Regions from separate parts of the Pseudomonas sp. GNP014 genome, predicted to be linked through region 1. Evidence: predicted binding sites of a transcription regulator. Region 1 holds the regulator's gene; each other region holds the start of a gene.

What was found. Region 1 encodes FliA, which starts transcription of late flagellar genes. Its sites were predicted from a motif close to CTAAAGTTTNNNNNNNNNNNGCCGNTAA; they were not measured.
Region 2: the regulator FliA is predicted to act here: its motif matches at 1,353-1,380, upstream of ACXX9E_RS04605 (methyl-accepting chemotaxis protein).
Region 3: the regulator FliA is predicted to act here: its motif matches at 5,377-5,404, upstream of ACXX9E_RS15025 (methyl-accepting chemotaxis protein).

The regions. Positions count from the first base shown of each region.
Region 1 covers NZ_JBTGUS010000001.1:3,003,633-3,011,110, reverse strand. The annotation lists gene ACXX9E_RS13530 (flagellar motor protein) at 1-81, opposite strand, end outside; gene ACXX9E_RS13525 (protein-glutamate methylesterase/protein-glutamine glutaminase) at 81-1,217, opposite strand; gene ACXX9E_RS13520 (chemotaxis protein CheA) at 1,267-3,543, opposite strand; gene ACXX9E_RS13515 (protein phosphatase CheZ) at 3,580-4,368, opposite strand; gene ACXX9E_RS13510 (chemotaxis response regulator CheY) at 4,387-4,758, opposite strand; gene fliA (RNA polymerase sigma factor FliA) at 4,926-5,666, opposite strand; gene fleN (flagellar synthesis regulator FleN) at 5,663-6,493, opposite strand; gene flhF (flagellar biosynthesis GTPase FlhF) at 6,610-7,478, opposite strand, start outside.
Region 2 covers NZ_JBTGUS010000001.1:980,220-987,697, forward strand. The annotation lists gene ACXX9E_RS04605 (methyl-accepting chemotaxis protein) at 1-1,247, opposite strand, end outside; gene ACXX9E_RS04610 (LysR substrate-binding domain-containing protein) at 1,431-2,351, opposite strand; gene ACXX9E_RS04615 (NorM family multidrug efflux MATE transporter) at 2,510-3,907, shown strand; gene ACXX9E_RS04620 (putative bifunctional diguanylate cyclase/phosphodiesterase) at 4,091-5,764, opposite strand; gene rep (DNA helicase Rep) at 6,027-7,478, shown strand, end outside.
Region 3 covers NZ_JBTGUS010000001.1:3,333,905-3,341,382, reverse strand. The annotation lists gene ACXX9E_RS15050 (glycoside hydrolase family 15 protein) at 1-1,636, shown strand, start outside; gene ACXX9E_RS15045 (hypothetical protein) at 2,028-2,417, shown strand; gene ACXX9E_RS15040 (GlxA family transcriptional regulator) at 2,528-3,532, opposite strand; gene inhA (isonitrile hydratase) at 3,622-4,308, shown strand; partial or broken gene ACXX9E_RS15030 (CPBP family intramembrane glutamic endopeptidase) at 4,539-5,331, shown strand; gene ACXX9E_RS15025 (methyl-accepting chemotaxis protein) at 5,434-6,999, shown strand; gene ACXX9E_RS15020 (hypothetical protein) at 7,259-7,478, shown strand, end outside.

The DNA of each region.
Region 1 (7,478 bases):
GAGGTGACCGCCTTCCAGGTAGTTGCCGCCGATGATGGCGACGAACGCCATGATGATCCCGATAAGGCTTAGAACATCCATCAGATACACGCCTCGACGATGTGCTTGCCGATGTCGTCCAGGCCGTAGACCGCGTCAGCCAGGTCGGCTTTGACGATGGCCATCGGCATGCCGTAGATCACGCAGCTTGCCTCATCTTGCGCCCAGACCGAGCTGCCGCCTTGCTTGAGCAGACGCGCGCCTTCACGGCCGTCGGCGCCCATGCCGGTCAAGACGACCGCCAGAACTTTGTCACCGTAGGACTTGGCCGCGGAACCGAAGGTGATGTCCACGCACGGCTTGTAGTTCAGACGCTCGTCGCCCGGGAGGATTTTCACCGCACCACGGCCGTCGATCATCATCTGCTTGCCACCCGGTGCCAGCAGCGCCAGGCCCGGACGCAGGATGTCGCCATCCTCGGCTTCCTTGACGCTGATGCGGCACAGCTTGTCCAGACGCTCGGCAAACGCCTTGGTGAACGCCGCCGGCATGTGCTGGATCAGCACGATCGGTGCCGGGAAGTTCGCCGGCAACTGGGTCAGCACCCGTTGCAGGGCAACCGGGCCACCGGTCGAAGTACCGATGGCGACCAATTTGTAGGCTTTGCGTTTCGGTGCCGGCGACGAAGCGCTGGCGGCCGGAGCGCGCGCCGGAGCAGGCGCCGGTGCCGGGCGAGCCGGAGCACTGGTGCCGTGGCTGCTGAAGCTCGATGCCGCCGGAGCTGGCGCAGGCGTCGGTGCAGCGGCCGGAGCCGGCGCACTGTAGGCACTGAAACGACGATTACTGCGCGAGATGCTATGGACCTTCTCGCACAGCAGTTGCTTGACCTTCTCCGGGTTACGCGAGATGTCTTCAAAATTCTTCGGCAGGAAATCCACCGCGCCGGCGTCCAGCGCATCCAGGGTTACCCGGGCGCCTTCGTGGGTCAGCGAGGAGAACATCAACACCGGGGTCGGGCAGCGCTGCATGATGTGCCGCACTGCCGTGATGCCATCCATCATCGGCATCTCGTAGTCCATGGTGATCACGTCCGGCTTGAGCGCCAGGGCCTGATCAATCGCCTCTTTACCGTTGGTTGCGGTGCCGACCACCTGAATGCTCGGATCCGCTGAAAGAATTTCCGAGACGCGGCGGCGGAAAAAACCCGAATCGTCCACCACCAGGACTTTGACTGCCATAAACACTCCATTAGGTGCAGCGGGACGTTGTCGCCCCGCTGCCCCGGATTCAAATACGCCGTGCGGCGTAACGCTTGAGCATGCTAGGAACATCGAGGATCAGCGCGATGCGGCCGTCACCGGTGATGGTGGCGCCGGACATGCCCGGAGTGCCCTGCAGCATTTTGCCCAATGGCTTGATGACCACTTCTTCCTGGCCGACCAGTTGATCGACGACGAAGCCGATCCGCTGGGTGCCCACCGAAAGGATCACCACATGGCCTTCGCGCTGCTCTTCGTGAGCGGCGGAGCTGACCAGCCAGCGCTTGAGGTAGAACAACGGCAACGCCTTGTCCCGCACGATCACCACTTCCTGACCGTCGACGACGTTGGTGGTCGACAGGTCGAGGTGGAAGATTTCGTTGACGTTGACCAGCGGGAACGCGAACGCCTGATTGCCAAGCATCACCATCAGCGTCGGCATGATCGCCAGGGTCAGCGGCACCTTGATGACGATCTTCGAACCCTGGCCCTTGGTCGAGTAGATGTTGATCGAACCGTTGAGCTGGGAAATCTTGGTCTTCACCACGTCCATGCCGACACCGCGGCCGGACACATCGGAGATCTCGGTCTTGGTCGAGAAACCCGGGGCGAAGATCAGGTTGTAGCACTCGGTATCGCTCAGGCGATCGGCCGCGTCCTTGTCCATCACACCGCGTTTTACCGCGATCGAACGCAGGACGTTCGGGTCCATGCCCTTGCCGTCGTCGGAGATCGACAACAGGATGTGGTCGCCTTCCTGCTCGGCCGCCAGCACCACGCGACCGCCACGGGCCTTGCCCGACGCTTCGCGTTCTTCCGGCGACTCGATGCCGTGGTCGACAGCGTTGCGCACCAAGTGGACCAGCGGGTCGGCCAGGGCCTCGACAAGGTTTTTGTCGAGGTCGGTTTCTTCACCCACCAGTTCCAGGTTGATCTCTTTCTTGAGCTGACGCGCGAGGTCGCGAACCAGACGCGGGAAGCGCCCGAAGACCTTCTTGATCGGCTGCATCCGGGTCTTCATCACCGCGGTCTGCAAGTCAGCCGTGACCACGTCGAGGTTCGACACGGCCTTGGACATGGCTTCGTCGCCGCTGTTGAGACCCAGGCGCACCAGGCGGTTACGCACCAGCACCAGCTCGCCGACCATGTTCATGATTTCGTCGAGACGCGCGGTGTCGACTCGCACGGTGGTCTCGGCTTCGCTCGCCGGTTTTTCCGGTGGCGGAGTTGCTGGAGCACGAGCCGGCGCCGGTGCAGCAGCGGCAGCCGGTTTTGGCGTTTCAGCTTTTGGCTCAGGCTTGGCAGCGGCCTTCGGCGCGGCGGCCGGAGCCGCTGCAGCCTTGGCGGCAGGCGCGGCGACTGTCGACGCGGAGCCGGCCGTCGCAGCGCTTGCATCGAACTTGCCTTTGCCGTGCAGCTCGTCGAGCAGCGATTCGAACTCGTGATCGCTGATCAGGTCGCTGCCGGCAGCAGCGGCTACCGGTGCGGCAGGTGCCGCCGGTGCCGAGGCGATCGCCGACTCCAGCGCTTCCACGGCGAAGTTGCCCTTGCCGTGCAACTGATCAAGCAGTGCTTCGAATTCGTCGTCGGTGATGTCCGAGCTGTCGCCCGCCGCTGGGGCCGCAGGCGCTGCCGTCGGTGCAACGGCGTCAGGTGCGAACTGGCCTTTGCCGTGCAACTGATCGAGCAGCGACTCGAACTCGGCATCGGTGATTTCATCGCTGGCGGCCGCTTCGGCAGTTTGCACCGGCGCAGCAACGACCGGGGCTTCGGCTTCGGCCTTGACGGCGTTCAGCGAGTCCAGCAGTTGTTCGAATTCGTTATCGGTGATGTCGCCCGAATCGCCGGAATCGCCTTCGACGACCAGTTCTTCGATCATCTCGGCCACCGGTGAAGCCGGGGCTTCATCGGCCGTTTGCGGCTCGGCCAGACGCGCCAGCGCGGCCAGCAGTTCCGGGGTGGCGGCGGTGATCGGGGCACGTTCACGGACTTCGCTGAACATGCTGTTCACCGCGTCCAGTGCTTCGAGCACCACGTCCATCAGTTCGGCATCAACGCGGCGTTCACCCTTGCGCAGGATGTCGAACACGTTTTCGGCGATGTGACAGCACTCCACCAGCTCGTTGAGCTGAAGGAAGCCGGCGCCCCCTTTTACAGTATGGAAACCGCGAAAAATTGCGTTGAGCAGATCTGCATCATCCGGGCGGCTTTCCAGCTCAACCAGTTGTTCGGACAGTTGCTCAAGAATCTCGCCGGCCTCAACCAGGAAATCCTGAAGGATCTCTTCATCGGCGCCGAAGCTCATTAATGGGGTGCTCCTACAGGTCTAAAAACCTAAAACTCAAAATCCAAGGCTGGATAGCAAATCGTCCACATCGTCCTGACCGGACACAACGTCTTCTCGTTTATCGGCATGAATCTGCGGACCTTCACCCTGCGAGAGATGTTTTTGTGGATCTTTTTCTGCAAGCATCGCGGCGCGGTCATGTTCGATGCCCGCAAAGCGGTCCACCTGACTGGCCATGAGCACGAGTTTGAGCAAATTGCTTTCGACTTCGGTGACCAGTTGGGTCACGCGCTTGATCACCTGACCGGTCAGGTCCTGGTAATCCTGGGCCAGCAGGATGTCGTTGAGGTTGCTCGACACCGCACGGTTGTCCGTGCTGCTGCGCGACAGAAAACCGTCGACCCGACGCGCCAGTTCGCGGAACTCTTCAGCCCCGACCTCGCGACGCATGAAGCGACCCCAATCGGTGCTCAGGGCCTGGGCTTCGTCAGCCAGGCCATTGACCACCGGGGTGGCGCTTTCCACCAGATCCATGGTGCGGTTGGCCGCGGCTTCAGTCAGCTTGACCACATAGCCCAGGCGTTCGGTGGCGTCGGTGATTTGCGACACTTCCTCGGCCTGCGGCATGTGCGGATCAATCTGGAAGTTGACGATCGCACTGTGCAGTTCGCGCGTGAGCTTGCCCACTTCCTGATACAGGCCGCGGTCACGGGTCTGATTGAGCTCATGGATCAGTTGCACAGCGTCGCCGAACCTGCCTTTTTCAAGGCTCTCGACCAGTTCGACCGCGTGTTTTTTCAGGGTCGACTCGAAATCGCCCTGTGAAGATTCGTTATGCTCCATAGCTCCCCCGCGCGTTCATCAGCCGATGCGTTCGAAAATCTTCTCGATTTTTTCTTTCAGCGCCTGAGCCGTGAAAGGTTTGACCACGTAGCCGTTCACACCGGCCTGGGCCGCTTCGATGATCTGCTCACGCTTGGCTTCTGCCGTCACCATCAGCACCGGCAGGTGCTTGAGTTTTTCATCGGCACGCACGTGGCGCAGCAGGTCGATACCGGTCATGCCCGGCATGTTCCAGTCCGTTACCAGAAAGTCGATGCTTCCGCTGTTGAGCACCGGAATGGCAGTGGTGCCATCGTCGGCCTCGACGGTGTTGGTGAACCCCAGATCACGCAGCAGGTTCTTGATGATCCGCCGCATCGTTGAGAAGTCATCAACGATGAGGATTTTCATGTTCTTGTCCAATTCGACCTCCAAGCAGTCTTAAACGCGCCCAGCACCTGGACGCGCCATTTCAATCAATCCGGCGTAGCACTCGAAGACTGTCTGGAGCACAACAGAGCAAGACCGGTGCCGTTCATCACCGCACCAGCCTCGTTCGCAGTGTCCCCACACTGCCTTCAGCGCGCTCGCCACTCCCCCAAACGCCCCCGCAAGCGGGCCGCGCACTGGCTGTGTAACTGGCTGACCCGCGACTCACTGACGCCAAGGACTTCACCGATTTCCTTGAGGTTCAGCTCTTCGTCGTAGTACAGCGCCAACACCAGTCGCTCACGCTCCGGCAAATTGGCAATCGCGTCCGCCAGTGCGGCCTGGAAACGTTCATCTTCCAGATCGCGTGACGGCTCAAGATGAGCACTGGCGCCATCCTCGTGCAGCCCTTCGTGTTCGCCGTCCTGCAACAGGTCGTCGAAACTGAACAGGCGGCTGCCCAGGGTGTCATTCAAAATCCCGTAGTAATCGTCGAGACTCAATTGGAGTTCGGCCGCAACCTCGTGATCTTTAGCATCACGGCCGGTTTTAGCTTCAATTGCCCGAATTGCGTCGCTGACCATACGGGTGTTGCGGTGAACCGAGCGTGGCGCCCAGTCCCCTTTACGGACTTCATCGAGCATCGCGCCGCGGATTCGAATGCCCGCGTACGTTTCGAAACTGGCGCCTTTGCTGGCGTCGTATTTGGTCGAGACTTCGAGCAGACCGATCATGCCGGCCTGAATCAGGTCTTCGACCTGCACACTGGCCGGCAAGCGTGCCAGCAAGTGGTAGGCAATGCGTTTGACCAGTGGCGCGTAACGCTCGATCAACTCGTATTGCGCGTCGCGTGCCGACTTCTTGTAGTAATTCATACCGCTGGCGGTCATAGCACTGGTCCTGCCGTTTGCTGCACGAGGCGCTCGACGAAAAATTCCAGGTGGCCGCGCGGGTTCGCCGGCAGCGGCCAGGTGTCGACCTTCTGGGCGATGGCCTTGAACGCCAGGGCGCACTTGGAACGCGGAAAGGCTTCATAGACCGCACGCTGCTTCTGCACCGCCTTACGCACGCTTTCGTCGTAAGGCACGGCGCCGACGTATTGTAGGGCCACGTCAAGGAAGCGATCCGTGACCTTGGTCAACTTGGCGAACAGGTTGCGCCCTTCCTGCGGGCTCTGGGCCATGTTGGCCAGCACGCGGAAGCGGTTCATGCCGTAATCGCGGTTGAGCAGTTTGATAAGCGCGTAGGCGTCGGTAATGGACGTCGGCTCGTCGCAGACCACCAGCAACACTTCCTGCGCGGCGCGTACAAAACTGACTACCGAGTCACCAATACCCGCAGCGGTGTCGATCACCAGCACGTCGAGATTGTCGCCGATGTCGCTGAACGCCTGAATCAGGCCGGCGTGCTGCGCCGGGCTCAGGTGCACCATGCTCTGGGTGCCGGAAGCGGCCGGCACGATGCGGATCCCGCCGGGGCCCTGCAACAGGACGTCGCGCAGCTCGCAGCGGCCTTCGATCACGTCGGCCAAAGTACGTTTGGGGGTCAGTCCCAGCAGAACGTCGACGTTCGCCAGCCCCAGGTCGGCGTCCAGCAGCATGACCCGACGGCCAAGCTCTGCCAGCGCCAGAGACAAGTTCACTGACACGTTAGTCTTGCCGACGCCACCTTTGCCGCCGGTCACCGCGATCACCTGTACGGGATGCATGCTGCCCATGTTATTTCTTTACCTTGTCTTGCATAGACGGAGGCCACATTACTGGCTGCGCGTTCACAACCGGAACAATGCATGGCAGGCCATCGATGTAGGTACAAAAACTGTTCATGAATACCTCAGCCTACCTGCTTGGTCGGGCTGTGATAGATATCAGCGAACATGTCAGCCATGGCTTCTTCGCTGGGTTCTTCCTGCATTTGCACGCTGACGGCGCGGCTGACCAGTTGATGACGGCGCGGCAGATGCAGATCATCCGGAATCCGTGGGCCATCGGTCAGGTACGCGACCGGCAATTCATGACTGATCGCCAGGCTCAACACTTCGCCAAGGCTGGCCGTTTCATCCAGTTTAGTCAGGATGCACCCGGCAAGCCCGCAACGCTTGTAACTGTGATAAGCGGCGGTTAGAACCTGTTTCTGGCTGGTGGTTGCCAGCACCAGATAATTTTTTGAACGGATACCGCGCCCGGCCAGACTTTCCAGCTGCATGCGCAGGGCCGGATCGCTGGCTTGCAGGCCGGCAGTATCAATCAGCACCACGCGTTTGCGCAGCAACGGATCCAGCGCCTGCACCAGCGACTGGCCCGGATCAACGTGCGTCACCGGCACATTGAGAATCCGCCCGAGGGTCTTGAGCTGTTCCTGTGCACCGATGCGGAAGCTGTCCATGCTCACCAGCGCCACGTTGTGCGCGCCGTATTTGAGCACATAACGCGCGGCCAGTTTGGCCAGCGTGGTGGTCTTGCCCATGCCGGCCGGGCCGACCATCGCAATCACCCCGCCCTCTTCCAGCGGCTCGACTTCCGGCACGGCAATCATCCGCGCCAGATGCGCGAGCAACATGCGCCAGGCCTGACGCGGCTCTTCGATATCGGTGATCATCGACAGCAGATCGCGCGACAGCGGGCCGGACAGGCCGATGCGCTGCAGACGGCGATACAGATTGGCCTGCGCCGGGCGGCTGCCTTGCAGCTGATTCCAGGCCA
Region 2 (7,478 bases), 2.0 Mb from region 1:
ATTTCCCCGGACTGCTGCTCCATGCCTTCGTACGCGCCACCGGACAAACCGGACAGCGCCTGTGCCCGGCTGTTGACCTCCTCCGAGGCGCGGCGGATGTGCTCGACCATGGTCGACAGTGCCTGGCTCATCTGGTTGAACGCACGGGACAACTGACCGATTTCGTCGTTGCTCGACACGTTCAGGCGCACGCTCAGATCACCGGCGCCCAAGGCTTCGGCCTGTCGCACCAGATCACTCAGCGGCGCCAATTTGCTGCGCAGCAGCCAGACCACCGAACCCACGGCCAGCAGCATCGCCAACAGACTGCCAATGGCCAGTTGCGTACCGACACTCCAGGTCACCGCGCGAATCTCGGCTTTCGGCATGCTCGCCACGACCGACCATGGCCCGCCATCGAATGGCACGGCGATGCTGTAGAAGTCTTCGGAGGTATCGCTCCAGAACTCACCCTTGCCCGGTTTCGCAGCCAGACCTTTGATCACCGGAACCGCTTGATCCAGCGCCTGCACCCCCGCCGGCGCGACCAGCCATTTGTTTTGCTCATCCAGCAACGCCAGCGAACCGCTCTGGCCGATGCGGAAGCGCTTCAGGTTGTCGAACTGGATGTTCTGCGCATCGGTGTAATCGAAGCCGACGAACAACACCGCAATCACCTTGCCGCTGCCATCGCGCACCGGGGTGTACTGGGTCATGTAGGAGCGATCGAACAACAAGGCACGGCCGACGTAACCTTGCCCCGCCATCAACTTCGCATAAGCCGGGTGCGCATGATCGAGCAAGGTGCCAATGGCGCGCGTGCCATCCTGTTTGGTCAGCGAAGTGCTGACCCGCACGAAGTCTTCGCCGCTGCGCACGAACAGCGTGGCGACGCCCGCTGTCATCTGCTTGAACTCGTCGACTTGCTTGAAGTTGTTGTTCAACACTTCGTCGCCCAGGTGCAGGCCCGGGGTCTGGGTACCGGCCACGGTCACCGGCTCATCCGGATGAATGCTCAGACCGCTGCTGAAGCGCTTCTCGAACAACCCGCTCAGGCGTTGGGTGCTTTCACGCAGCGTGCCGTGAAAAGTGCTCAACTGGTCGGCCAGCAGTCGCGCCTCGCTGGCGAGATGCTCTTCACGGGTGGCGAGGTTGGCGGTATCCAGCGAACGCAGGGCGAACACCGTACTGCCGCTGATGACAATCGCCAGTATCACGGCGAGCGCGAGGCCCAGCTGCGAGGCGATCCGGGCGCGAGGTTGAGACATGGGCAGCTCCTGGCCGAGCCACGTGATCCTCCTTGATCTCGACTCGGAAATTTTTCTGGTTGTGGGGTGAATCGTGGACACCGGCACGACGGTGCCACAAGCACGTATTCGGCGGTGGATCCGAATACTTGAGCGGAAAACAAGGTTATGGCACAAGGCCGGCATTGTGGCGGCTCTAACGTTTCAGCTCAAGCGTGCAACCGCCGGCAACTCCATGGCTCGCACTTCGCCTTGGAGGAAATCGCTGAGACGGCGCAAACGTTCACCTCCCGGACGGGTTTTCGGCCACACCAGGTAATAATTCAGCCCGCTGGCGACGGCCGTCGGCCACGGCAGACTCAGGCGCCCCTGAGCGACATCTTCGGCGACCATCAGCAAGTCGCCCATCGACACCCCGTAACCACGCGCCGCCGCGATCATCCCCAGTTCCAGGGTATCGAACACCTGACCGCCCTTGAGCGAGACCTGATCGGACAGCCCCATGTGCTCCAGCCAGCTGCGCCAGTCGCGCCGATCCGGGGTCGGGTGCAACAGCTCGGTGCAGGCCAGTCGCGCAACGTCCCAGGGCTGGTCGTTGAGCAGGTTCGGCGCGCCGACCGGAATCAGCTCTTCGGGAAACAACAGGCTGGCCTCCCAGTCAGGCGGGAAGTGCCCGTCACTGAGCAGCACCGCGCAGTCGAAAGGCTCGTTGTTGAAGTCCACCGAATCCACGTCCATCCATGCGCTGGTCAGTTGCACCTCGTTGCCCGGCTGCAAGTGCCGGAATCGACTGAGCCGCGCCAGCAGCCAGCGCATGGTCAGGGTCGATGGCGCTTTCATCCGCAGGATGTCGTCTTCGGCGCGCAAGGTATTGCAGGCTCGCTCGAGGGCGGCGAAACCTTCGCGAATCCCCGGCAACAGCATCCGTGCCGACTCGGTGAGTTGCAGGTTGCGCCCACTGCGATGAAACAACTTGCAGGCGAAATGCTCTTCGAGGGTGCGAATGTGCCGGCTGACCGCGCTTTGGGTAATCGACAGCTCCTCGGCGGCGCGGGTGAACGAGCTGTGCCGCGCCGCCGCTTCGAATGCGCGCAAGGCATACAAGGGAGGAAGACGACGAGACATTCGGAAAGCTCCTATAGCGGGATGCGGCCAACTTAGCAGAATCTGCCCTGGATGAGTTTGACTCATGCCACCCATCCTTTTTATCCCTTTGTGCGAAACCGTTTGAGCGCCGAGAATCGACGGCTCCCTGTTCCCTCTTTTAATGAGTGGTGAAGATCATGCAGCAACCTGTGCGTACCGAACTCTGGGCCATCCTGCGGCTGTCGGGGCCGCTGATCGCTTCTCAGTTGGCGCACATGTTGATGGTGCTGACCGACACCCTGATGATGGCGCGCATCAGCCCCGAGGCACTGGCCGGTGGCGGTCTGGGGGCGGCGAGTTATTCGTTCGTGTCGATCTTCTGCATTGGTGTAATTGCAGCGGTCGGCACGCTGGTCGCGATCCGCCAGGGTGCCGGCGACATCATCGGCGCGGCACGCCTGACTCAGGCCGGATTATGGCTGGCGTGGCTGATGGCGCTGGGCGCCGGGTTGCTGCTGTGGAATCTCAAACCGCTGTTGCTGCTGTTCGGCCAGACCGAAACCAACGTCATTGCCGCCGGGCAATTTCTGATTGCCCTGCCCTTCGCCCTGCCCGGCTATTTGAGTTTCATGGCACTGCGCGGCTTTACCAGCGCGATTGGCCGGGCGACCCCGGTGATGGTCATCAGCCTGGGCGGCACCGTGGCCAACTTCCTGCTCAATTACGCACTGATCACCGGCATGTTCGGCCTGCCGAAACTGGGTTTGACGGGCATCGGCCTGGTCACGGCAATTGTAGCCAGCTGCATGGCACTGGCGCTGGCCTGGCATATCCGCCGGCATCCGGCTTACGACGCTTACCCGCTGCGCGCCGGGCTGTCGCGGCCGAACCGGCAATACCTCAAGGAGCTCTGGCGCCTGGGCCTGCCCATTGGCGGCACCTATGCGGTGGAAGTGGGTTTGTTTGCCTTTGCGGCTTTGTGCATGGGCACCATGGGCAGCACGCAGATGGGCGCGCACCAGATCGCCCTGCAAATCGTCTCGGTGGCGTTCATGGTGCCGGCGGGCATGTCGTACGCCATCACCATGCGCGTCGGCCAGCATTACGGCGCCGGGCAGTTGAACGATGCGCGGATGTCCGGACGGGTCGGCATCGCCTTCGGCGCGGTGGTGATGCTGGGTTTTGCCATGGTGTTCTGGTTGTTGCCGAATCAGTTGGTCGGGTTGTTCCTCGATCACAATGATCCGGCGTTTGCCGAGGTCATTCGCCTGGCCGTGAGCCTGCTGGCAGTGGCTGCGTGGTTCGAGCTGTTCGACGGCACCCAGACGATCGCCATGGGCTGCATCCGTGGGCTCAAGGATGCCAAGACCACGTTTCTGGTCGGGCTCGGTTGCTATTGGTTGATCGGCGCGCCGGCGGCGTGGTGGATGGCGTTCCACCTCAACTGGGGGCCGACGGGCGTCTGGTGGGGGCTGGCGCTGGGCCTGGCGTGTGCGGCGATCAGCCTGACCCTGGCGTTTGAGTGGAAGATGAAGCGGATGATTCGGCGGGAGCCTGCGTCATCCAATCAATACACAGTCGCCCAGACTGACTGAGATCCCTTGTAGGAGTGAGCCTTTGTGGCGAGGGGATTTATCCCCGATGGGTGGCGAGGCCGCCCCAAAACCGGTAGCTGGGGTTTATCAGATGTGTCCAGTGCTATGGTCTTGCGACTGCTTCGCAGTCGAACGAGGGATAAATCCCCTCGCCACAATGTTGTTCCAAATTGAGTTATGGATTTAGCTGACGATTTCCAGTGCGGGCTGTTGGCTGGCGCCGAAGGTCAGGTACTCAACCAGTTCCGCCAGCGGCAACGGCCGGCTGATCAGATAACCCTGCACCTGATCGCAACCAAACCCGCGCAACAGATCCAGTTGCTCCGGCGTCTCGACCCCTTCCGCCACCACTTCCAGATGCAGGTTGTGCGCGAGATTGATCATCGCGTGCACCAGTTTGCGGTTCTCTTCACGCTGCTCCATGCCGCCGACGAAGCTCTTGTCGATTTTCAACAAAGTGATCGGCAGGCTGTTGAGGTGCACGAACGATGAGAACCCGGTGCCAAAGTCATCCAGCGAAAAACGCACGCCGAGGCGGCCGAGGGCGTCCATGGTCTGTTTGACCAGATCGCTGCGGCGCATGACGGCGGTTTCGGTCAGTTCGAATTCCAGCCATTGCGCTTCAACACCACGCTCGGCGATCAAACGGCTGAGGGTCGGCAGCAACTGGCTGTCCTGAAACTGGCGGAACGACAGGTTGATCGCCATGTGCAGCGCCGGCAGCCCACGTTCACGCAACGCCTGCATGTCGCGCAGGGCCCGGGAAATCACCCAGTACCCCAGCGGCACGATCAAGCCGCTCTGCTCGGCCAGCGGCACGAATTCGCTCGGCGGCAGCAAGCCGCGCTCGCCATGACGCCAGCGCACCAGCGCTTCGAGACCGACGATCTGCCCGTCCGCCATGTTCAGCCGTGGCTGGTAATGCAGTTCCAGCTCGTCGCGACGCAAGGCCCGGCGCAGCTCGCTTTCGAGGTCGGCCATGCTCCGTGCGTTACGGTTGATGCGTTCGTTGAAGATATGGAAAGTGCAGCCCTGGGTGCTCTTGGCCTGCTGCATGGCAATGTGCGCATGCCACATCAGCGGGTCGGCGCCCCCTTGTGCGCGGGCATGGGCGATGCCGAGGCTGGAACCGATCAACAGGCTTTCACCATCGACCCAATACGGTTCGGACAAGGCTTCGGTGATACGTTCGGCCATCCACTCGGCGCGCTGCGGTGCACGGCGGGTGTCGATCAGCAGGGCAAATTCATCGCTGCCCAGCCGCGCCAGTTGATCACCGGCTTCGAGCTGACTTTTCAGCCGTGCGACGACTTGCAGGATCAAACGGTCGCCGGCCTGATGGCCAAGGGCGTCGTTGGCGTGACGGAAGTTGTCGAGGTCGAGGTGTCCGAGGGCCAGGCCACGCCCGTCGTTTTCCGCGAGGCGCGCCGTGAGCAGGGTCTGGAAGCCCTGACGGTTGGCGATGCCGGTCAGCGGATCCTGTTCGGCCAGACGTTGCAAGGTGTTTTCGAGCACGCCGCGCTCGCGCACATGACGCAGGCAACGCCGCAGCATGCCGGCGTCGAGGGCGTCGAACACCAGCCAGTCGCTGACGCCAACGGGCGCAGTGGCCGGTTCGTGTTCCAGCAGCAATACCGTCGGCAGGCTGCAACGGCCCGGGGCCGGTTGCAACGCGGGTACGGTCAACAACACCGCGTGACGGTTGTCTTCGAACAAACGGCTGACCGACTCCCAGCTCGGCGCGCTGATCAGCACCGCCGCGCTCCCCATCGGAGCCAGACACTCACGCAATAACGCTGTCCACGCTGGCGCTTCGGCCAGTAGCAGCAAACGCAAGGGTTCGACAGGCGTAGACAAGCTAGCTCCCTAGACTCTGCAATGATGTGGGCGGGGCATTATGCCGTTGCGATGTTCAATGACCAAATGACAACGGTTATCAGAACGTTATTTTGTGTCACGAATGAGAACATTAGCCGCAAAATCACCGTGCATCCTCCGCGAAAGTAACAAAACCGGCAAATTTGAATCGCGTGGTGCGTCACAAGTCGGACAGAGCAGCACAAATCGCTGAGCCTGTTAAAATGCCGGCCCATTTCGTCAACGACTCCCGAATTTTCGTATGTCCCGACTCAATCCCCGGCAGCAAGAAGCCGTGAACTACGTCGGCGGCCCTCTATTGGTGCTCGCCGGCGCTGGCTCCGGCAAGACCAGCGTGATCACGCGCAAGATCGCGCACCTGATCCAGAACTGCGGCATCCGCGCCCAGTACATCGTCGCCATGACCTTTACCAACAAGGCCGCGCGCGAGATGAAGGAGCGGGTCGGCACCCTGCTGCGTGCCGGCGAAGGTCGCGGCCTGACCGTCTGCACGTTCCACAACCTCGGCCTGAACATCATCCGCAAGGAACACGCGCGGCTGGGCTACAAACCCGGTTTCTCGATCTTCGACGAGACCGACGTCAAAGCCCTGATGACCGACATCATGCAGAAGGAATACGCGGGCGACGACGGCGTCGACGAGATCAAGAACATGATCGGCGCCTGGAAAAACGACCTGATCCTCCCGGCCCAGGCGCTGGAGAATGCGCGCAACCCCAAGGAACAGACCGCCGCCATCGTCTACACCCACTACCAGCGCACGCTCAAGGCGTTCAACGCGGTGGACTTCGACGACCTGATCCTGCTGCCGGTAAAACTCTTCGAAGAGCACGCCGACATTCTCGAAAAGTGGCAGAACAAGGTGCGCTACCTGCTGGTCGACGAGTACCAGGACACCAACGCCAGTCAGTACCTGCTGGTGAAAATGCTGATCGGCAAGCGCAACCAGTTCACCGTGGTGGGCGACGACGACCAGTCGATCTACGCCTGGCGCGGTGCGCGGCCGGAAAACCTGATGCTGCTCAAGGACGACTATCCGTCGCTGAAAGTGGTAATGCTGGAGCAGAACTACCGCTCCACCAGCCGCATCCTGCGCTGCGCCAACGTGCTGATCTCGAACAACCCGCACGAATTCGAAAAGCAGTTGTGGAGTGAGATGGGCCACGGCGACGAGATCCGTGTGATCCGCTGCCGCAACGAGGACGCCGAAGCCGAGCGCGTGGCCATGGAAATCCTCAGCCTGCACTTGCGCACCGACCGCCCGTACAGCGATTTCGCGATCCTCTATCGCGGCAACTACCAGGCCAAGCTGATCGAACTGAAACTGCAGCACCACCAGGTGCCGTACCGCCTGAGCGGTGGCAACAGTTTCTTCGGCCGTCAGGAAGTGAAAGACCTGATGGCCTACTTCCGCCTGATCGTGAACCCGGATGACGACAACGCCTTCCTGCGCGTGATCAACGTGCCGCGTCGGGAAATCGGCTCGACGACCCTGGAAAAACTCGGCAACTACGCCACCGAACGCAAAATCTCGATGTACGCCGCCACCGACGAAATCGGTCTGGGCGAACACCTGGACAGCCGCTTCACCGATCGTCTGGCGCGCTTCAAGCGTTTCATGGACAAGGTCCGCGAGCAGTGCGCCGGCGAAGACCCGATCTCGGCGCTGCGCAGCATGGTCATGGACATCGAC
Region 3 (7,478 bases), 330 kb from region 1:
CTTGCCCGACGCCCGACGCGAACAGATTTACCTGCCGGACACCAACGTGCTGCAAACCCGCTGGCTCAGTGAACGGGCGGTGGTTGAGGTCACCGACCTGCTGCCGGTGGCCGACAACCAGGACGACTTGCCGCTGTTGATGCGCCGGGTGCGGGTGGTCAGCGGCGAGGCGACCTTCCATGTGCGTTGTGCCGTGCGCCACGACTACGCCCGCGCCAAGACCCGCGCACAGATGGACCGGCAAGCCGTGGTGTTCAGCGCCGAGGGGCAACCGTCGATGCGGCTGACCTCGGATCAAGCGCTGCACATCGAGAACGATGCGGCGCTGGCCTCCTTTACCTTGAAGCACAACGAGCACGCCGAGTTCCTCCTCGGTGGCGCCGACGATCCGCGCTTTGAACAAGGTGCCGCGCAATTGTGCATGGAGCGCACCTTGAGCTTCTGGCGCGGCTGGATCGGCCAGTCCAACTATCGCGGCCGCTGGCGGGAGATGGTCAACCGTTCAGCCCTCGCGCTGAAGCTGCTGACATCGCGCCAGCACGGCGCAATTCTGGCGGCGGCGACCTTCGGTCTGCCGGAAACCCCCGGCGGCGAACGCAACTGGGATTACCGCTACACGTGGATACGCGACGCGTCGTTTACCGTTTATGCCTTTATGCGCCTGGGCTTTGTCGACGAAGCCAATGCCTACATGGGCTGGCTGCGTGGGCGGGTCAGCGATTGCTGCGGCCAGCCAACCAAACTCAACATTCTGTATGCCATTGACGGTCGTCAGGAACTGCCCGAAACCGAACTCACTCACCTGTCCGGCCACGGTGGCGCGCAACCGGTGCGTATCGGCAATGGTGCGTATGAGCAGATTCAGCTGGATATCTTTGGCGAATTGATGGACGCGGTGTATCTGGTCAACAAGTATGGCGACGCCATTTCCCACGAAGGCTGGAACCACGTGCGCGAAGTGGTCGATCAAGTGTGTGAGACATGGCAGACCGCTGATGTAGGCATTTGGGAAATGCGCGGTGAACAACATCACTTTCTGCATTCGCGGCTGATGTGTTGGGTGGCGCTGGATCGGGCCATTCGTCTGGCTTCGAAACGCTCGTTGCCGGCGCCGTTTGTGCAATGGGATCAGACCCGGCAGGCGATCTACGCCGATATCTGGGGCAACTTCTGGAATGAGGAGCGCGGGCATTTCGTCCAGTACAAGGGCGGAACGGCGCTGGACGGTTCGATGCTGCTGATGCCGCTGGTGCGCTTTGTCAGCGCCAAGGACCCGCGGTGGCTGTCGACCCTTGAGGCAATCGAAAAGACCTTGGTGCGCGACGGCATGGTTTATCGCTATCGCAACGACGATGCCAACATCGACGGTTTGACCGGCACCGAAGGCGCGTTTGCCGCGTGTTCGTTCTGGTACGTCGAATGCCTGGCCCGCGCCGGCCAGGTGGAAAAGGCACATCTGGAGTTCGAACAACTGCTGCGCTATGCAAACCCGCTGGGGCTGTACGCCGAAGAGTTCGACAGCAAGGGCCGGCATCTGGGCAACACTCCTCAGGCGCTGACGCATCTGGCACTGATCAGTGCGGCGAGTTTTCTTGATCGGCGTTTGAGTGGGGAGAAGAGTGTTTGGCAGCCGTAATTTCGTCAGTCTCTGTAGGAAATATGCCGAACTTCAGCGCTTCGCCGGGCTAACCCCTACACAGAAATAAACAGAATCAGATCCCCTCTGGTGAGGGGATTTATCCCCGACGGGCTGCGAGGCGGCCCGGCTCTTTGCCCGCTCGTTTCTTCAGCAGTACCGCATTGCATGGCTTTGCGACTGCTGCGCAGCCGATCGGGGATAAATCCCCTCGCCACAGTTTGTGTAGTTTTTTCCGACTTCGTCTAAACAACACCCAGGTAAATCCCTCCCCCGTAACCTGCACTTACACCCTGAAATACCCTGTTGCCAGCTGTTACATCCACCCCTACCATCCACCGCAACGGGCACAGCGGAGCTGTCCAATAAAACCCGAATTCAAGGAACCAGAATGACCCAGCACGTCCACCGCACCATCGGCACGCCCCTGCGCAGCGGCCTGACCCGCACCCAACTCTGGGAAGCCGCCGACCAAGGCCTGATCAAATGCTGGGAGATCGGCCGCCAGCGCGCCACCCGCTTCCCCGACCTCGCGCAAAAATGCCTTGCCGGCGAACTGCCGGTGCTCGGCTGGAAAGGCGGCGTCAGTCGCAGCCTGAAGAAAAACGAAAAATTCGGCTCGCTCAAATACCTCGCGCAGTGGCAAGGATTGCGTGGCGAGGATCTGGATATTGATCTGGGTGAAGAGCGTTCGCTGACCTGCTCGCGAACGAAGATGCGGGTGACGTTTACTCCGGATCGGGCGAAGTATTTCAATCAGCTCGCAGAGGCCGAGGCCTGATTCCGCAGTGGGTAGCGCTTGTGGCGAGGAAGCTTGCTCGCGCTGGACTGCGCAGCAGGCCCTTTAAAATTCGCAGCGCGTCGCGACTCAGCGCAAGCCCTCGCCACGTTTCAGACTCGTCCGATCACATCAGTGTCGATTGATGAATCTGCTGATGCATGCACCGAAAACCGCTCCCGATAAGCCTGAGGCGTCACGCCAATTGCCCGCAAAAAACTGCGGCGCAACGTTTCTTCACTGCCAAACCCGCAGTTGGCCGCGATGCGTTTGACCGGCAGGCCGGTGTCGCTGAGCAGGCGTCGCGCGGTTTCGACACGAATCAATTCAATCGCCCGTGCCGGGGTCTGGCCGGTGTCGGCGCGGTAGTGGCGGACGAAACTGCGCTCGCTCATCCCGGCCTGTTCGGCCAGGGTCGGGATGCCGAGGTCGCAGGTGAGGTGTTCGGCGATCCACGCGTGCAGTTCATCAAAGCGGTTGCCTTGATTTTGCAGCGACAGGGTTACGCTGAATTGCGATTGCCCGCCCGGGCGTTTGAGGAACACCACCAGATGCCGGGCGACGTCCAAAGCGACGTCGCGGCCCAGGTCCTCTTCCACCATCGCCAGTGCCAGATCGATGCCGGCGGTGACGCCCGCCGAGGTCCAGACCGGGCCGTCGTTGATGAAGATCGGATTGGCTTCGACCTGCAGCTTCGGGTGCTGCTGCGCCAATTGTTCGCAACGGGTCCAGTGCGTCACGACGCGGCGCCCGTCGAGCCAGCCACTGGCCGCCAACAGAAACGCGCCGGTGCACACCGAGGCCACGCGCCGGCATTTGGCCGCGTGTTCGCGCACCCAATCCACCAACAACGCGTCCTCAGCCGCCGGGTAAATGCCCCAGCCACCGGCGATGATCAAGGTATCGCTGGCCTGCTGCGGCAAAGGTTCGGCCAGCACCGCCAGCCCCGCCGAGGACATCACCGCCCCGCCCTCACTGGCAATCACCGACGGCGCATAGGGCAAGGGCAAACCGCGTTGGCGAGCGATGTCGTTGGCCGAGGCGAACACCTGCAACGGCCCGGTGACGTCGAGGATCTGCATGTTGGCAAACGCGAGTACGTGAATGGCTTTGGGCATTTGGCGTAATTCGTGGGGTGATTGGCGTATACGCCAGAACCTACGCGCCTACAGTGAAGCCGTCCACCCCTTTTCATGGAGCAAGAACAATGACGCTGCAGATCGGTTTTCTGTTGTTCCCGCAAGTTCAGCAACTTGACCTGACCGGGCCGTACGACGTGCTCGCCTCGTTGCCGGGCGTGCAAGTGCATCTGATCTGGAAGGATTTGATGCCCGTTACCGCCAGCACCGGTCTGCTGCTGAAACCGACCACCACGTTCGAGGATTGCCCGGATCTGGATGTGATCTGCGTGCCAGGCGGTGGTGGCGTCGGGGCGCTGATGGAGGATGAGGTAACGCTGGCCTTCATCAAGCGTCAGGCTGCGCAGGCGAAGTACGTGACATCAGTGTGCACCGGTTCGCTGGTGCTCGGCGCGGCGGGCCTGCTGCAAGGCAAACGTGCGACCACGCATTGGGCGTATCACGATCTGCTGCCGACACTGGGCGCGATTGCGGTGAAGGATCGGGTGGTGCGTGACGGCAATCTGTTTACCGGGGGCGGGATCACGGCGGGGATCGATTTCGCCCTGGTGCTGGCGGCTGAACTGTTCGATGCCGACACGGCGCAATTGGTGCAGTTGCAGCTGGAATATGCGCCGGCGCCGCCGTTCAATGCCGGTAGCCCGGACACCGCGCCGGGGGCGATTGTCGATGAAGCTCGCCTGCGTGCCGCGCCATCGCTGAAGTTGCGCACGGAAATCACCGAGCGCGCGGCGGCGAAACTCAATCTGCACTGATTCCCAGCCATCCACAAAATCCTGTGGGAGCTGGCTTGCCAGCGATAGCGGTGGTCCAGTCGATGAGGATGTCGGTTGTGCAGGCCTCATCGCTGGCAAGCCAGCTCCCACAGGTAACGGGGCTGGACACAGGTTTTTGTGCTGCCCCGGTTTCCCCTTTCACCTTCACTTGTCCCCACGCCCCCACCCGTGTAGAAAGCCCTTCCACATATTCTGCACAGGGACTTTCCATGAAGGCGTTGCCATGGCTCTATCTGGCACTTCTCAGCCTCGGTTACGGGTGGGCGCTGAGCTACGGACAGCTCGGCTGGCTGGCGCTGATCAGCATCGGCCTTCTGTTATTTGCCGGATTTGCCGTGCGCCAGCAACAGGTACCGGTGGCGCGGTTTCTCGGTCATGGTCTGTTTATCGTCCTCGCCCTGTCGCTGGCCCTGCACTGGTTACCGGGTTTCTACAATGGTCGCGCCATCGACCCGCAGCGCTTCACCGACAACGCCGTGCCGTTCGCGATGTACCTGAATCTGGACAAACCGCTGATTGGTTTCTGGTTGCTGCTGGTCTGTCCGTGGATTGTCGCGCGGCGGTCGTTGCGCCTGACCGTATACGCCACCCTCCTCGCCCTGACCCTGAGCGCCATCCTCGCCCTCGGCGGCGCGCTGTTGCTTGGCGTCATCACTTGGGCGCCAAAGTGGCCCGACCCGGCATGGCTGTGGGTGTTGAACAACCTGCTGCTGGTGACACTGGTCGAAGAAGCGCTGTTTCGCGGCTATATACAAGGGCGGGCTCAGCCGGCGCTTCCAGCACCTGCCCTACGGCGACAACCTCGCCCTGTTGCTGGCCTCGCTGCTGTTCGGCCTGGTGCACGCCGGTGCCGGCTGGACCTGGGTGTTGCTGGCGGGTCTGGCCGGTGTCGGCTATGGTCTGGCCTACCGTTTTGGCGGGCTGGGTGCGGCGATCGCCACGCACTTCGGGCTGAACCTGCTGCACTTTGCGCTGTTCACCTATCCGATGCTGGCGGGTTGAAGCAAGGCCCGTTTTGCGACGCCGTACTTATTACTGAAAAAAAACTTCAATAATTTCCTGACATCGCCGACAACCTTTCAAAGCCTTGCGGATTGAAAAACCATGCGTAACAACCAGCCCATTACACAACGCGAACGGACTTTCCCGGCTCAGCAGCGGTTGATCTCCACAACCGACGCCAAGGGCGTGATCACCTACTGCAACGACGCTTTCGTCGAGATCAGCGGGTTTTCGCGTGAAGAACTGATCCGTGCGCCGCACAACCTGGTCCGTCACCCCGACGTCCCGGCGGCGGTGTTTTCGCACATGTGGGGCACACTGAAACAAGGCTTGCCATGGATGGGCATTGTCAAGAATCGCTGCAAATCCGGTGACCATTACTGGGTGAACGCCTACGTGACACCGGTGTTCGATGGCAGTCAGGTGATCGGTTACGAGTCGGTGCGGATCAAACCCACCGCCGAACAGATCCGCCGTGCCGAAGCGCTCTACCAACGCATCAACCAGGGCAAGTCGGCGATCCCTTCCAGCGATAAATGGCTGCCGGTGCTGCAAGACTGGTTGCCGTTCATTCTGGTCAGCCAACTGAGCTTCGTGATCGGCGCGACCCTCAACTCGCACTGGGGCTTCGCCCTGGCGGCCGGTTTGTCGGTGCCGCTGGGCCTGATGGGCCTGCAATGGCAGCAACGCGGGCTCAAGCGCCTGCTGCGCCTGGCCGAGCAGACCACTTCCGACCCGCTGATCGCGCAGATGTACACCGACAGCCGTGGCGCCCAGGCGCGTCTGGAAATGTCGATCCTCAGCCAGGAAGCGCGCCTGAAAACCTGCCTGACCCGCCTGCAGGACACCGCCGAACACCTGACCGATCAGGCCAAACAGTCCGACGCCCTGGCGCACAACAGCTCCAGCGGCCTGGAACGCCAACGCGTGGAAACCGAACAGGTCGCCACCGCCGTCAACCAGATGGCCGCGACCACTCAGGAAGTGGCGAGCCACGTGCAGCGCACCGCCGACGCGACTCAGGAAGCCAATCGCCTGACCGGTCGCGGTCGTGACATTGCCGGCGAGACTCGCGAAGCCATTCAGCGTTTGTCGGTGGTCGTCGGCGAAACCGGCCTGACCGTGACCCAACTGGCCAAGGACAGCGACGAAATCGGCGGCGTGGTTGATGTGATCAAAGGCATCGCCGACCAGACCAACCTGCTCGCCCTCAACGCCGCCATCGAAGCGGCCCGTGCCGGCGAGATGGGCCGTGGTTTCGCGGTAGTGGCTGACGAAGTGCGTCAACTGGCGCAACGCACCAGCGAATCGACCGGGCAGATTCATGCCCTGATCGCCAAGTTGCAGCAGACCGCTTCAAGCGCCGTGCAAACCATGGAAGCCGGGCATCGTCAGGCCGAAGAAGGTGTGGCGCGGGTACTGGAGGCGGATCAGGCACTGGTCGGGATCAGTGAAGCGGTGGCCAACATCACCGACATGACCACGCAGATTGCTGCGGCGACGGAAGAGCAAAGTGCGGTGGCTGAAGAGATCAGCCGCAACATCAGCAATATTTCGGAACTGGCGGATCAGACTTCCGAGCAGGCACATAACTCGGCGTTGCTGAGTGAAGAGCTGACGAAGACGGCGAATACGCAGTACTCGTTGGTGGAGCGGTTTAACCGCTGATTGAACTGGCGATAACAAAAAACCCGGAGGGCGAGAGCTTCCGGGTTTTTTGTTGCTTGTCTGAAAGTGATGGTGCTTGGCGGACCGCTTTCGCGAGCAAGCTCGCTCCCACATTGGAACTGCTTGGGACCACAGTTTTGTGTCCGACGACAATCTCCTGTGGGAGCGAGCCTGCTCGCGAAGAGGCCTTCTCTGCCGGCGAAGATCTCACTCAAGCAATGCAGACACTGCCTACAACTCGCCCAGAATGAGCCGACTGGTGCTCGTTGATGCCAGGTTCTATCGTTTGCCGGTCAAAACTTATTCACATAAGCTGGTCAGCATGAATACACATCCTTCGGAGGCTCCGATGGCCACCACCCGAAAAACCGACAAACCCAGCAAAAAGGAAGTTCGTGAAGAACTGACATTCCTTGATGTTCGGCAAGCCGCGCGTGATGGGCAGAAAGTGTTCGATAAATTTGTGATCACTGGCAGGC